Regions from separate parts of the Nonomuraea sp. NPDC050404 genome, predicted to be linked through region 2. Evidence: riboswitches for the same ligand, from Rfam matches in the RefSeq annotation. Region 2 holds a riboswitch; each other region holds the start of a gene.
What was found. A riboswitch is a leader RNA that binds a small molecule or an ion and turns the genes downstream of it on or off. The one in region 2 is predicted to bind S-adenosylmethionine.
Positions count from the first base shown of each region.

Region 1: another riboswitch for S-adenosylmethionine. It lies ahead of AB0I81_RS30850 (ABC transporter substrate-binding protein); the one in region 2 lies ahead of AB0I81_RS40550 (aminotransferase class V-fold PLP-dependent enzyme).
Region 3: another riboswitch for S-adenosylmethionine. It lies ahead of thrC (threonine synthase); the one in region 2 lies ahead of AB0I81_RS40550 (aminotransferase class V-fold PLP-dependent enzyme).

Region 1 is NZ_JBFAKB010000011.1:359,658-363,335, reverse strand. Features, by position in the region: gene AB0I81_RS30860 (ABC transporter permease) at 1-237, opposite strand, end outside; gene AB0I81_RS30855 (ABC transporter ATP-binding protein) at 234-1,391, opposite strand; gene AB0I81_RS30850 (ABC transporter substrate-binding protein) at 1,370-2,479, opposite strand; SAM riboswitch class IV at 2,528-2,649, opposite strand; gene AB0I81_RS30845 (aminoglycoside phosphotransferase family protein) at 2,785-3,678, shown strand, end outside.
Region 2 is NZ_JBFAKB010000018.1:138,284-141,961, forward strand. Features, by position in the region: gene AB0I81_RS40545 (DoxX family protein) at 1-60, shown strand, start outside; gene AB0I81_RS40550 (aminotransferase class V-fold PLP-dependent enzyme) at 108-1,403, opposite strand; SAM riboswitch class IV at 1,446-1,561, opposite strand; gene AB0I81_RS40555 (TerC family protein) at 1,680-2,423, shown strand; gene AB0I81_RS40560 (cytochrome P450) at 2,423-3,613, shown strand; gene AB0I81_RS40565 (SAM-dependent methyltransferase) at 3,624-3,678, opposite strand, start outside.
Region 3 is NZ_JBFAKB010000048.1:30,008-33,685, reverse strand. Features, by position in the region: gene AB0I81_RS60555 (MoaD/ThiS family protein) at 1-276, opposite strand; gene thrC (threonine synthase) at 301-1,536, opposite strand; SAM riboswitch class I at 1,550-1,692, opposite strand; gene AB0I81_RS60545 (RNA polymerase sigma factor) at 1,772-2,326, opposite strand; gene AB0I81_RS60540 (trehalose-6-phosphate synthase) at 2,358-3,678, shown strand, end outside.

The DNA.
Region 1 (3,678 bases), on a different contig from region 2:
CTGGATGAGCGAGCCGTAGAAGTACGACTCGGTGAAGACCCGCGCGTACTTGTCCAGGGACCAGCCGGGGAGGGCGGCGTTGAAGGAGTCGGTCGGGCTGAAGCTCAGGCGCAGCAGGCGGACGAGGGGAACCAGGAACATCGCCGCCAGGAAGACGACCAGCGGAAGCACGAAGACCCAGCCCCGCGGCCGCCCCGCCCGGACCGTGCCCGCCCCGCCCGGGGATCCGGCCGTCATCCGGCCCCCTGCTCCGAGCCCGCACCCGAGCCCGTCCCCGAGCCCGCATCCGTCCCCGAGCCCGCACCTGATTCCAGGACGATCACGTCGGCCGGGTCCCAGCTCGCCACCACTGACGTGCCCGCGCCCGGCGGGTCCGCCGCGCCCGCGCCCGTGTCCGGAAGCTGCACGCTCAGCATCCGGCCGTCGGCCAGCCGGACCTCCACGTGCCAGGCGTCACCGGCGAAGGCCCGGTAACCCACGGTGCCCGCGGTACCGGCTCCGGCCTCGCTCAGGCGGATGCGTTCGGGGCGGATCGCGACAACCGCGCGCTCACCCTCCACGAGGCCGGGAAGACCGCCCACCACCAGGCCGCCACCGAGATCGAGGCCGCCCGCCGTCACCGTCCCCTCCAGGACGTTGGCGGCGCCGATGAACTGGGCCACGAACCGTGTCGCCGGCCGCCGGTACACCTCATCCGGCGTCCCGAGCTGCTCGATCCGCCCGCCGTTCATCACGGCCACCCGGTCCGACAGCGCCAGCGCCTCCTCCTGATCGTGGGTGACGAACACCATCGTGGTGCCGATGCGCCGCTGGATGGCCCGCAGCTCGACCCGCATCTCCCTCCGCAACTTGGCGTCCAGGTTGGACAGCGGCTCGTCGAGGAGCAGCACGGGGGGCCTGATGGCCAGGGCGCGGGCCAGCGCCACGCGCTGCTGCTGTCCGCCGGACAGCTGCTTGGGCCGCCGCTCGGCGTACCCCTCCAGCCCGACCAGGCGCAGCGCCTCGCGTACCCGCTCCTCCCGCTCGGCCTTGTCCAGCCGCCGCACGCGCAGCCCGTAGGCCACGTTGGCGGCCACGGTCATGTGCGGGAACAGCGCGTAGTTCTGGAACACCACGCCCAGCCCGCGCCGGTACGGCGGCCGTCCCGTCACGTCCGCGCCGTCGATCACGATGCGCCCGGCCGTCGGCTGGACGAAGCCCGCGATGGAGTTGAGCAGCGTGGTCTTGCCGCAGCCGCTGGGACCCAGGATGGACAGGAACTCGCCCTTGCGGATGGACAGCCGGTCGAGGTCCAGCACCCGCGCGCCCTCGTACCCCGCGGCCAGGCCCTCGATCTCGACGTGCCCGGCCCCGTCCGGGGGCATCTCGATCAGCCGAAGATCTGATTCCATCGCTGCTGCCATTCGTTGAGCTTCGGGGTGGCGACCGCGTAGTCGACCCAGATGAACTTCTTGAAGACCTCGGGCCCGTGCTCCACCCGCTCGTCGAACGCCTCGCTGTAGTCGATGGAGTCGTTCCCGGCCGCGTACCAGGTGCCCTCGGCGAACGGCTTCTGGTTCTGCGCCGCCGTCAGGTAGTCGAGGAACTTGGTGGCCAGCTCGCCCTTCTGGGTGCCGCTGGCGACGAAGTACGAGGTCAGCGCGCCCACCGGGCCCGACTTGGGATAGGTGAACCCGATCGGGGAGCCCGCCTCGGCCATGGCGAAGGCGCGACCGTCCCAGAAGGGCATGATCCAGGCGTCGCCGTTCTCGACGACGGTGGCGGCGTTGCCCGCGTTGGCCGGGAAGGAGGACACACAGTCCTTGAGCGTCTCCAGCTTGGCGAACGCCCGGTCCACGGCGGCGGGGTCGGACAACTTGCCGCCGTCGCTGGTGACCAGGGCGGAGAAGAACTCCAGGCCGGGGTTGTAGGTCAGCGGGGGCAGGGCGATGTGCCCGCAGTACTGCTTGTCGAAGATGTCCGACCAGTCCTGCGGCGGGGTTTTGATCTTGTCCGTACGGTAGAGCAGGCCGGTGGACCCGGTGGTCAGCGGCACGCCGTACTGTTTGCTCTGGTAGGCCGACCTGCCGCTGAGCACGGGGTCGAGCTCCTTCCAGTGCGCCAGCTTCGCGGTGTCCAGCGGCTGGAGCAGCCCCGCGGACGCGGCCGGGAGCGAGGCGTCGGGGGTCAGGGCGATGACGTCGAACGGCGGGTTGTTGCCGCCGGCCGCGCGCAGCTTGGTCAGCCATTCGGCGTTGGCGCCGTACACGAGGTTGACCTTGGCGCCGGTGTCGCGCTCGAACGGCTCCACGAACGACTTCTTGAACAGTTCGCCCCAGGCGCCCGCGAACGCGGTGACCGTGAGCGTCTGCTGCCCGCCGGAACCTGATTGCGTGCCGGTGCCGGAAGTGCCGCCCGTGTCGACGCCGCCGCACGCGGAGAGCGTCAGCATCAGCGCCGCGCCCGCTCCCGCCAGGAGAGTGCGTCCGCCCTTCATCATGTCCTTCCCATCGAGGCCGGCCAAGGGCGCGGGGCAGGGCACGGCTGGGCACCGCGCTTGCCGCCGAAAGCACCGTTCAGCTCGACGACCATGTCATCACCCGGGGCACCCCGCCGCGGTCGGGAGGGTTGCCGTCCAGCAAGCCGGGGCTTCGCACTGGACTCGTGACATAAGCGACTATACCAGTCGGGTTTACCCGCAATAACGGTTCATCCCGATTGTCCGGTTCCACTGACAAGTGTAGGCCCTTGGCTTTTCTTCCACCTGTCAGGGTCAGGGTCGGTAGTCTGTCCGGCTGGACGATCATGAGGGGGACGTCGAACGTGGACAGCGTCGAGATCGACGAGGGCCTGGTCCGCTCCTTGCTGCGAGAGCAACATCCGGACCTCGCGGAGCTGGCCATCCGGGAGGTGGCGGGCGGCTGGGGCAACCAGCAGTGGCGCCTCGGGGACGAACTGGTCGTGCGCATGCCGCGCATGGAGAACGCCGCGCAGGACCAGCACAAGGAGCGCCGCTGGCTGCCCGTCCTGGCCCCGCGCCTCCCGCTCCCGATCCCGGCCCCCGTGCGGATCGGCGAGCCGTCCGCGCGTTTCCCGAGGCCCTGGACCATCATGACGTGGGTTCCCGGTGAGCCGCTCGACCTCGTCCCGATCACCCGCGGCGACCACGCGGCCGACACCCTGGCGGCCTTCCTCAGGGCACTCCACGTGCGGGCGCCCGCCGAGGCGCCCGACAGCACGGACCGCGGCGGTCATCCCAAGGAGTGCACGGGCGGATTCGAGCGCTTCCTGCGAGATGTCACCCCTGGCGACGCCGCCGACGTCCGGGCCGTCTGGGACGACGCCGTCGCGGCCCCCGAGTGGGCGGGCCCGCGGCTGTGGCTGCACGGTGACCTGCATCCGGCCAACGTCGTCGTCTCGGACGGAACCCTGTCGGGAGTGATCGATTTCGGGGACCTGTTCGCCGGCGATCCGGCGTGGGACCTCGCCGCCGCATGGGTGCTGCTCCCCGCCGGCGCGGCCGCACGGTTCTTCGAGGCGTACCCGCGTGTGGACGAGGCGACGATCAGGCGCGCCCGCGGCCTGGCCGCACTGAAAAGCCTGTTCCTCATGGCCATGGGCCAGGCCGGCGACCGCGGCCTGCCCGGCGGCAAACCGGCATGGGGGCCTGCCGGCCGGGCAGCGCTCGATCGGGTCCTG
Region 2 (3,678 bases):
ATAGACGCGCTGGTCTCGGACGAGCCGCCCCAACGCCGCGAGCCGCCGGCCCGCGACTGAGGCACGTTGAGCTGACGACCGCGACGGCGCGGTTCAAGCGCTTCGGCTCAGCGGGCAGCCAGGTCCCGTACGGCCTCGATGAGGCGGTCCACGTGCTCCTGCGTGGTCCCGATCCCGATCGAGGCCCGCACCGCCGAAGCCGTGTCGTCCTCACATCCGCCGTCGGCGGTGCCCAGCAGGTGCCGCACGAACGGATGCGCGCAGAACTTCCCGTCACGCACCCCGATGCCGTACTCGCCGGACAACACCTCGGCCACCTCCCGGGCCGAGTGCCCGGCCACGGTGAAGGACACGATGCCCACCCGCGGGTGATCGTCCCCCCAGAGCGACAGCTCCCGCACTCCCGCGATCGACTTCAGCCCCGTACGCAGCCGCGAGATCAGCCGCTCCTCCTCCCGCACCAGCTCGGTCCACCCGGTGGCGGTCAACGCGTCGCAGGCGGCGGCCAGCGCGATGGCGCCCAGCACGTTCGGGGTGCCCGCCTCGTGCCGCGGCTCGGGGTCGTCGTGCCACTCGGTGCCGTCGCCCGCGAAGCCGACCGAGCGCACCGCGCCCCCACCCTTGAGGTACGGCTCGCCCTCGGCCAGCCAGTCCCGCCGCCCGATCAGCACGCCCGCGCCGAAGGGCGCGTACAACTTGTGCCCGGAGAAGGCCACGTAGTCAAGGTCGAGCGCGGTCAGGTTGATCCTGCGATGCGGTACGAGCTGCGCCGCGTCCACCAGGATGCGGGCCCCGTGCCGGTGCGCGATGTGCGCCAGGGCCGCGACGGGCCACAACTCGCCGGTGACGTTCGAGGCGGCGGTGACCACGAGCAGCTTCGGCCCCTCGATCCCGGCCAGCGCCTCGTCGGCGGCGCGCACGGCCTCGCCGGGGAAGGCGGGCGGCGCCAGCCGTACCGAGGAGGCCCACGGCAGCAGCGAGGCGTGGTGCTCGGTGTCGAAGACCACGGCCGTCGTGCCGGCGGGCAGGCAGCCTGCCAGCAGGTTCGTGGCGTCGGTGGTGTTGCGGGTGAAGATCACGGCGTCGTCGGGCCTGGCGCCGGCGAACGCCCTGACCGTGTGGCGGGCCTGCTCGTACCGGGCGGTGGTGAGCTGTGAGGCGTAGCCGGCGCCGCGGTGGACGCTGGAGTAGGCCGGGAGCGCGGCGGTGACGGCGGCGCTGACCGGCTCCAGACAGGGCGCGCTGGCGGCGTAGTCCAGGTTGGCGTACCCCACCAGCCTGCCGCCCTTGACCGGCACTTCGAGATCGGCGCCGAGCACGGCGGGGATCGGCCGGCTCGTCGTGGCGGGACCGGTCCCGGTCTCGGCGGCGGAGCGGGCGGAGAAGATCGTCAGCGTGGACACGGCGTACCTCCAGGGCTCTCGGACCCCTGGGAACAGCCATGGAGCCCGCGCTTGCCCGCCACACCCCGTGGCGGACCAGGTCCTCACCCGGGGCACCCCGCCGCGGACGCGAGGGTTGCCGGCCAGCTAGCCGGGGCTTGTCGCTGGCACTCATGACCTACGTCCGGCACTATAACCGACACCAGGGCACATTACGCAAGTCGCGAACTTATGTGACACCTGAGTCGTTGCTACCGGGAAACCCCCGTCAGCCAATGATTCATGGAGGTGTGTCCGATGTTGGATTGGGTGACCGACCCGAACATCTGGATCGGCTTCTTCACCCTTGTCGCCCTGGAGATCGTGCTGGGGATCGACAACATCATCTTCATCTCCATCCTCGCCGGGAAACTGCCTCCCGAGCAACGCGACCGGGCCCGCGTGCTCGGCCTCGCGGCGGCCCTGATCAGCCGGTTGCTCCTGCTGCTCGGCCTGTCGTGGGTGGTGCAGCTCACCGAGCCACTGTTCGCCGTCTGGGGGCACGAGATATCGGGACGTGACCTGATCCTCCTGCTCGGCGGCCTGTTCCTGCTGGGCAAGAGCGTCACGGAGATCCACCACCAAATGGAGGGGCACGGTAAGGACGGCAAGAACGCCGCGGCCGCCTCCTTCGCCTCGGTGATCATCCAGATCATGATCCTGGACGTCGTGTTCTCGCTGGACTCGGTCATCACCGCCGTCGGCATGGTGGACGAGATCGGCGTGATGATCGCGGCCGTCATCGTGTCGGTCCTGGTGATGTTGTTCGCCTCCGGGCCGATCAGCCGGTTCGTGGACCAGCACCCGACGGTCAAGATGCTGGCGCTGTCGTTCCTGGTGCTGATCGGCGTGGTGCTCGTGGCCGAGGGCTTCGAGCAGCACATCCCGAAGGGCTACATCTACTTCGCCATGGCGTTCTCGGTCATCGTGGAGCTGCTCAACATCCGGGTGCGCAGCAGGAACCTCAAGAAGAGGGAGGCCGCCGCTCCTAAACTGGACTAGTGCGCTTCGATCCCTGGAATCCCGATTTCGTCGCCCATCCCTACCGGGTCTATGACGAGCTGAGGCGGCAGGCGCCCGTCAGTTACTTCGAGCCGACGGGCCAGTGGCTCATCGCGCGGCACGCCGACGTGAACGCGCTGCTCAGGGACCGTCGGCTGGGCCGCTCGTACCTGCACGTGGCAGGTCACGAGGAGTTCGGCAGGCCGCCGGAGCCGGAGTTCCAGGAGCCGTTCTGGCGCGTGATCAGGGCGGGCATGCTCGACGTGGAGCCGCCGGTGCACACCAGGTTGCGCCGGCTGGTCTCCAGGGCATTCACGCCGCGCATGGTCGAGTCGCTGCGCCCCCAGGTCAAGGCCATCGCCGCGGGCCTGGTGGCGGCGTACGTGGAAAAGGGCGGCGGGGATCTGATCGCGGAGGTGGCCGAGCCGCTTCCGGTCACCGTGATCGCGGAGATGCTCGGCATCCCCGACCAGGACCGCCACCTGCTGCGGCCCTGGTCGGCCGACATCTGCGGGATGTACGAGCTCAATCCCACCCCGCAGGCCCAGCACACCGCGGTCCGCGCGGCCTCGGAGTTCGCCGGCTACCTCAAGTCCCTGGCCGCCGTCCGCCGCGCGGACCCCGGCGACGACCTGGTCAGCGCGCTCACCCAGATCGACGAGCTGACCGAGGACGAACTGGTCGGCACCTGCGTCCTGCTGCTCAACGCAGGCCACGAGGCCACCGTGAACGTGACGGGCAACGGCTGGTGGTCCCTGTTCAGGAACCCGGAGGAGCTGGCCAGGCTGCGCGCCGACCGTTCGCTGCTGCCCACGGCCGTGGAGGAGCTGATGCGCTGGGACACGCCGCTGCAGATGTTCGAGCGCTGGGTGCTGGAGGACATCGAGGTGCACGGCGTACGCATCCCGCGCGGCTCGGAGGTGGCGCTGCTGTTCGGCTCGGCGAACCGGGATCCTGCGGTGTTCGACGACCCGGACCGCCTCGACGTGGGCCGCGCCGACAACCCGCACATCTCCTTCGGCGCCGGGATCCACTTCTGCCTGGGCGCGCCGCTGGCCCGCATCGAGCTGGCCGAGTCGTTCGGCGCGCTGCTGGACCGGGCCGCCAAGCTGGAGCTGCGGCGGGAGCCCACCTGGAAGCCCGGCTACATCATCAGGGGCCTGGAGTCCCTGGATCTCACTGCCGCCTGAGCCGAGAGGTTCAGCGGCGTTGGCAGAGCCAGCCGAACCCGCCGAGCCCCGACGCGTCGATCAGC
Region 3 (3,678 bases), on a different contig from region 2:
TCAGCCGCCGGCGACCGCCGGGATGATGGAGATCTGAGTGCCCTCGGGGGCGGGAGTGTCGAGTCCCTCGGTGAAACGGACGTCCTCTTCCCCAACATAAACGTTGACGAAACGACGAATCTTGCCCGATTCATCCAGAATTCTCGCGCCGATGCCCGGGTAGTCGGAGTCGAGCTTGGCAAGCACGTCACGAAGAGTCGCGCCCTCGCCACTGACTTCCGCGTTCCCCCCGGTGTACGTGCGCAGAATGGTGGGAATCCGCACAGAAACGCTCATGGTTCTAATCGCCTTTCCTGGTTGTCAGACAGTCGCGCGGAACGCGTCGAGAGAGGGCTTGATCACGGCCGTGGGCTCGACGGACTCGCCGTCGAGCACGTCCAGCGTCTTGAGCCCGTCACCGGTGTTGAGCACGACGGTCTCGGCCTCGGGGTCGAGCCGCCCGCTCTCGGTGAGCTTCTTCAGCACGCCGACGGTCACGCCGCCGGCGGTCTCGGCGAAGATGCCCTCGGTCGAGGCCAGCAGCCTCATCGCGGCCACGATCTCGGCGTCCGTGACGTCCTCGACGCCACCTCCGGTGCGCCGGGCGATGTCCAGCACGTACGGCCCGTCGGCGGGGTTGCCGATGGCCAGCGACTTGGCGATGGTGTCCGGCCTGACCGGCTGCACGACGTCGTGGCCGGCCTTGTACGCCGTGGACACCGGCGAGCACCCGGCGGCCTGGGCGCCGAAGACCTTGTAGGGCGTGTCCTCCACCAGCCCCAGCCTCACCAGCTCCTTGAAGCCCTTGTCGATCTTCGTGAGCTGGGAGCCGGAGGCGATGGGAATGATGATCTGCTCGGGCAGCCGCCAGCCGAGCTGCTCGGCGATCTCGTACGCGAGCGTCTTGGAGCCCTCGGCGTAGTAGGGCCGCAGGTTGACGTTGACGAAGCCCCACTTGTCGCCCATGGGGTCGCCGATCAGCTCCGAACAGAACCGGTTGACCTCGTCATAGGTGCCGTCGATGCCGATCAGCCGCCCGCCGAACACCCGGGCCATGGCGATCTTGGCCTTCTCCAGGTTGGCCGGGATGAACACGCACGCGTCGAGCCCCGCCCGCGCCGCCGCGGCGGTGACCGCGCCCGCGAGGTTTCCGGTGGAGGAGCAGGAAAGGGTGTGGAAGCCGAAGTTGCGCGCCGCCTCGACGGCCATCGCGACCACCCGGTCCTTGAAGGAGTGGGTGGGGTTGCCCGAGTCGTCCTTCACGTAAAGGGACTTGATTCCGAGCTCTCGCCCCAGGTTTCCGGCCTTGACCAATTTGGTCCAGCCGGGGTTCATATTGGGCTTATTGGCCACGTCCACCGGGACGGGCAGCAACGAGCGGTAACGCCAGATGTTCGCCGGGCCGGATTCGATCTGCGCGCGGGTCACGTCACCGAAGTCGTAGGCCGCCTCCAGCGGCCCGAAACACTCCTGACAGGCGAAGCTCGGACCCAGGGGGTAGCGGGTGCCGCACTCGCGGCAGGAGAGAGCGACGGCGGGACCAAAGTCAAGCGACATGAAGCGAGGCCTTCCCTCATCTTCGCCCACGGCCACCTTGACCGCGAACCGGAATTGGCACCTTGTCCCGGTCGGCCTCGCCAGGTCGCGAGTTCGAAAGCCGGGAGGGTTGCCGGGGTTTCGCAGGGCCGGTCCCTCCACCCCTCTGGATGAGCAATATGTAGTTGTTGAAAGGGACTCTACCCTCTTAAGTATCCGAAATTACCACGCGTCTCACCATGCGAGACGCCCGGTCTCATCGATAGTCCTCACCCAGCACGCCCTGCACGTATTTGCGTGCCTGGTGAATGCGGGACTTGGCGGTGCCCAGCGGGATGCCCAGCTGGTCGGCCACCTCGTTGTAGTCGAGCTGGACGATATCGCGCAACACCAGCGCCTGCGCCAGGTCGGGTTTGTCGGCCTCCAGCGCCTCCATCGCGTCGAGCAGGTCCAGCCGCGAGCCCGCGATCACACTGACCCGCCGCACGTCGGGCTTCTGCATGGGCAACTCGTCCGAACTCTGCTCGGCCGCCCTGCGCTTCAGCGACCGGTACGTGGTGCGCGCGCAGTTGGCCGTCACGATGTGCAGCCAGGTGCTGAACCTGGCCCGCCCCTCGAACCGCCCGATGTTGCGCGCCACGGCCAGCAACGTATCTTGCGAGGCCTCTTCCGCGTCCTGGTGATAAGGCAGGATCCGGGCGCAGTGACGCATCACATCAGGCTCAATCCGCGCCAGGAGCTCGCCAAGTGCGCGATGATCTCCAGCGGCGGCTGAGCGGGCGAGTTCCTCGGTTAGCTCATCAAGCGCCATACCTGGGATCCTATGATCGAAGGGAGACCTGATGAACAGCGTCCTGCTGGCCTCCAACCGAGGGCCGGTCTCTTTCACCGTCTCCGACGACGGTGAACTCACCATGAGGCGCGGCGGTGGCGGGCTGGTCTCGGGGTTGTCGGGAGTGGTCAAGGACGACGGCCTGCTGTGGGTGTGCGCCGCGCTGTCCGACGGCGACCGCAGCGCCGTGCGCCTGGCCCCCGGCGGCCGCATCGACCACACGCGCTACGGCACGGGACCGCTGCGGATGCTGGACATCGCGCCCGCCACGTTCCACCGCGCCTACAACGCCGTGGCCAACTCCACCCTGTGGTTCGTCAACCATCTGCTCTACGACATCCCCAACTCGCCGACCTTCGGCACCCGGTTCGAGCGCGACTGGGAGTCCTACCGCGACTACAACGGCGCGTTCGCGCTGGCGCTGGCCGAGGAGGCCGGGCACGGCGCCCGCGTGCTGGTCCAGGACTACCACCTGACGCTCACCCCGGCCATGCTCCGCGCCGAGCGGCCGGACTTGCGCATCGCCCATTTCAGCCACACCCCGTGGGCGCCGCCCGAATACTTCTCCCTGCTGCCCGACGAAGTGGCCGGAGAGGTCCTGGAAGGCATTCTGGGAGCCGATCACGCCGGGTTCCTCACCGACAGGTGGGCGCAGGCGTTCATGGACTGCTGCGAACGTCTCCTGGGCGCGGAGGCCGACCGGGTGGGCCGCACCGTCAGCTACGAGGGCAGGAGCACCCGCATCGGCGTGCACAGCCTGGGCGTGGACGGCGAGGCGCTGTGGGAGCGGGCCTGCGAGCCCGACGTCGAGTCGCACATGGCGGCGCTGCGGGAGCAGGTGGGCGATCGCCGGCTGATCGTCCGCATCGACCGTACGGAGTTGTCGAAGAACATCGTGCGCGGGCTGATCGCCTACCGCGAGTTCCTGGCCGCGCACCCCGAGTGGCACGGGCGGGTCGTGCACCTGGCCTTCGCCTATCCCAGCCGGCACGACCTGCCCGAATATCGCGAATACACCGCCTCCGTGCAGCGCTGCGCCAGGGAGATCGAGGACACCTACGCCACCGAGGACTGGGACCCGGTGATACTCAATGTCAACGACGACTATCCGCGTTCGCTGGCGGCGTACCGGATGGCCGACGTGCTGCTGGTCAACCCCATCAGGGACGGCATGAACCTGGTCGCCAAGGAGGGGCCGATCCTGTCCCCCAGGTGCGCGCTGGTGTTGTCGCGGGAGGCGGGGGCGGCGGCCGAGCTGGGGCCGCATGCGCTGCTGGTCAATCCGTACGACATCAGCGGCACCGCCGCCGCCCTGCACGACGCGCTGGTCA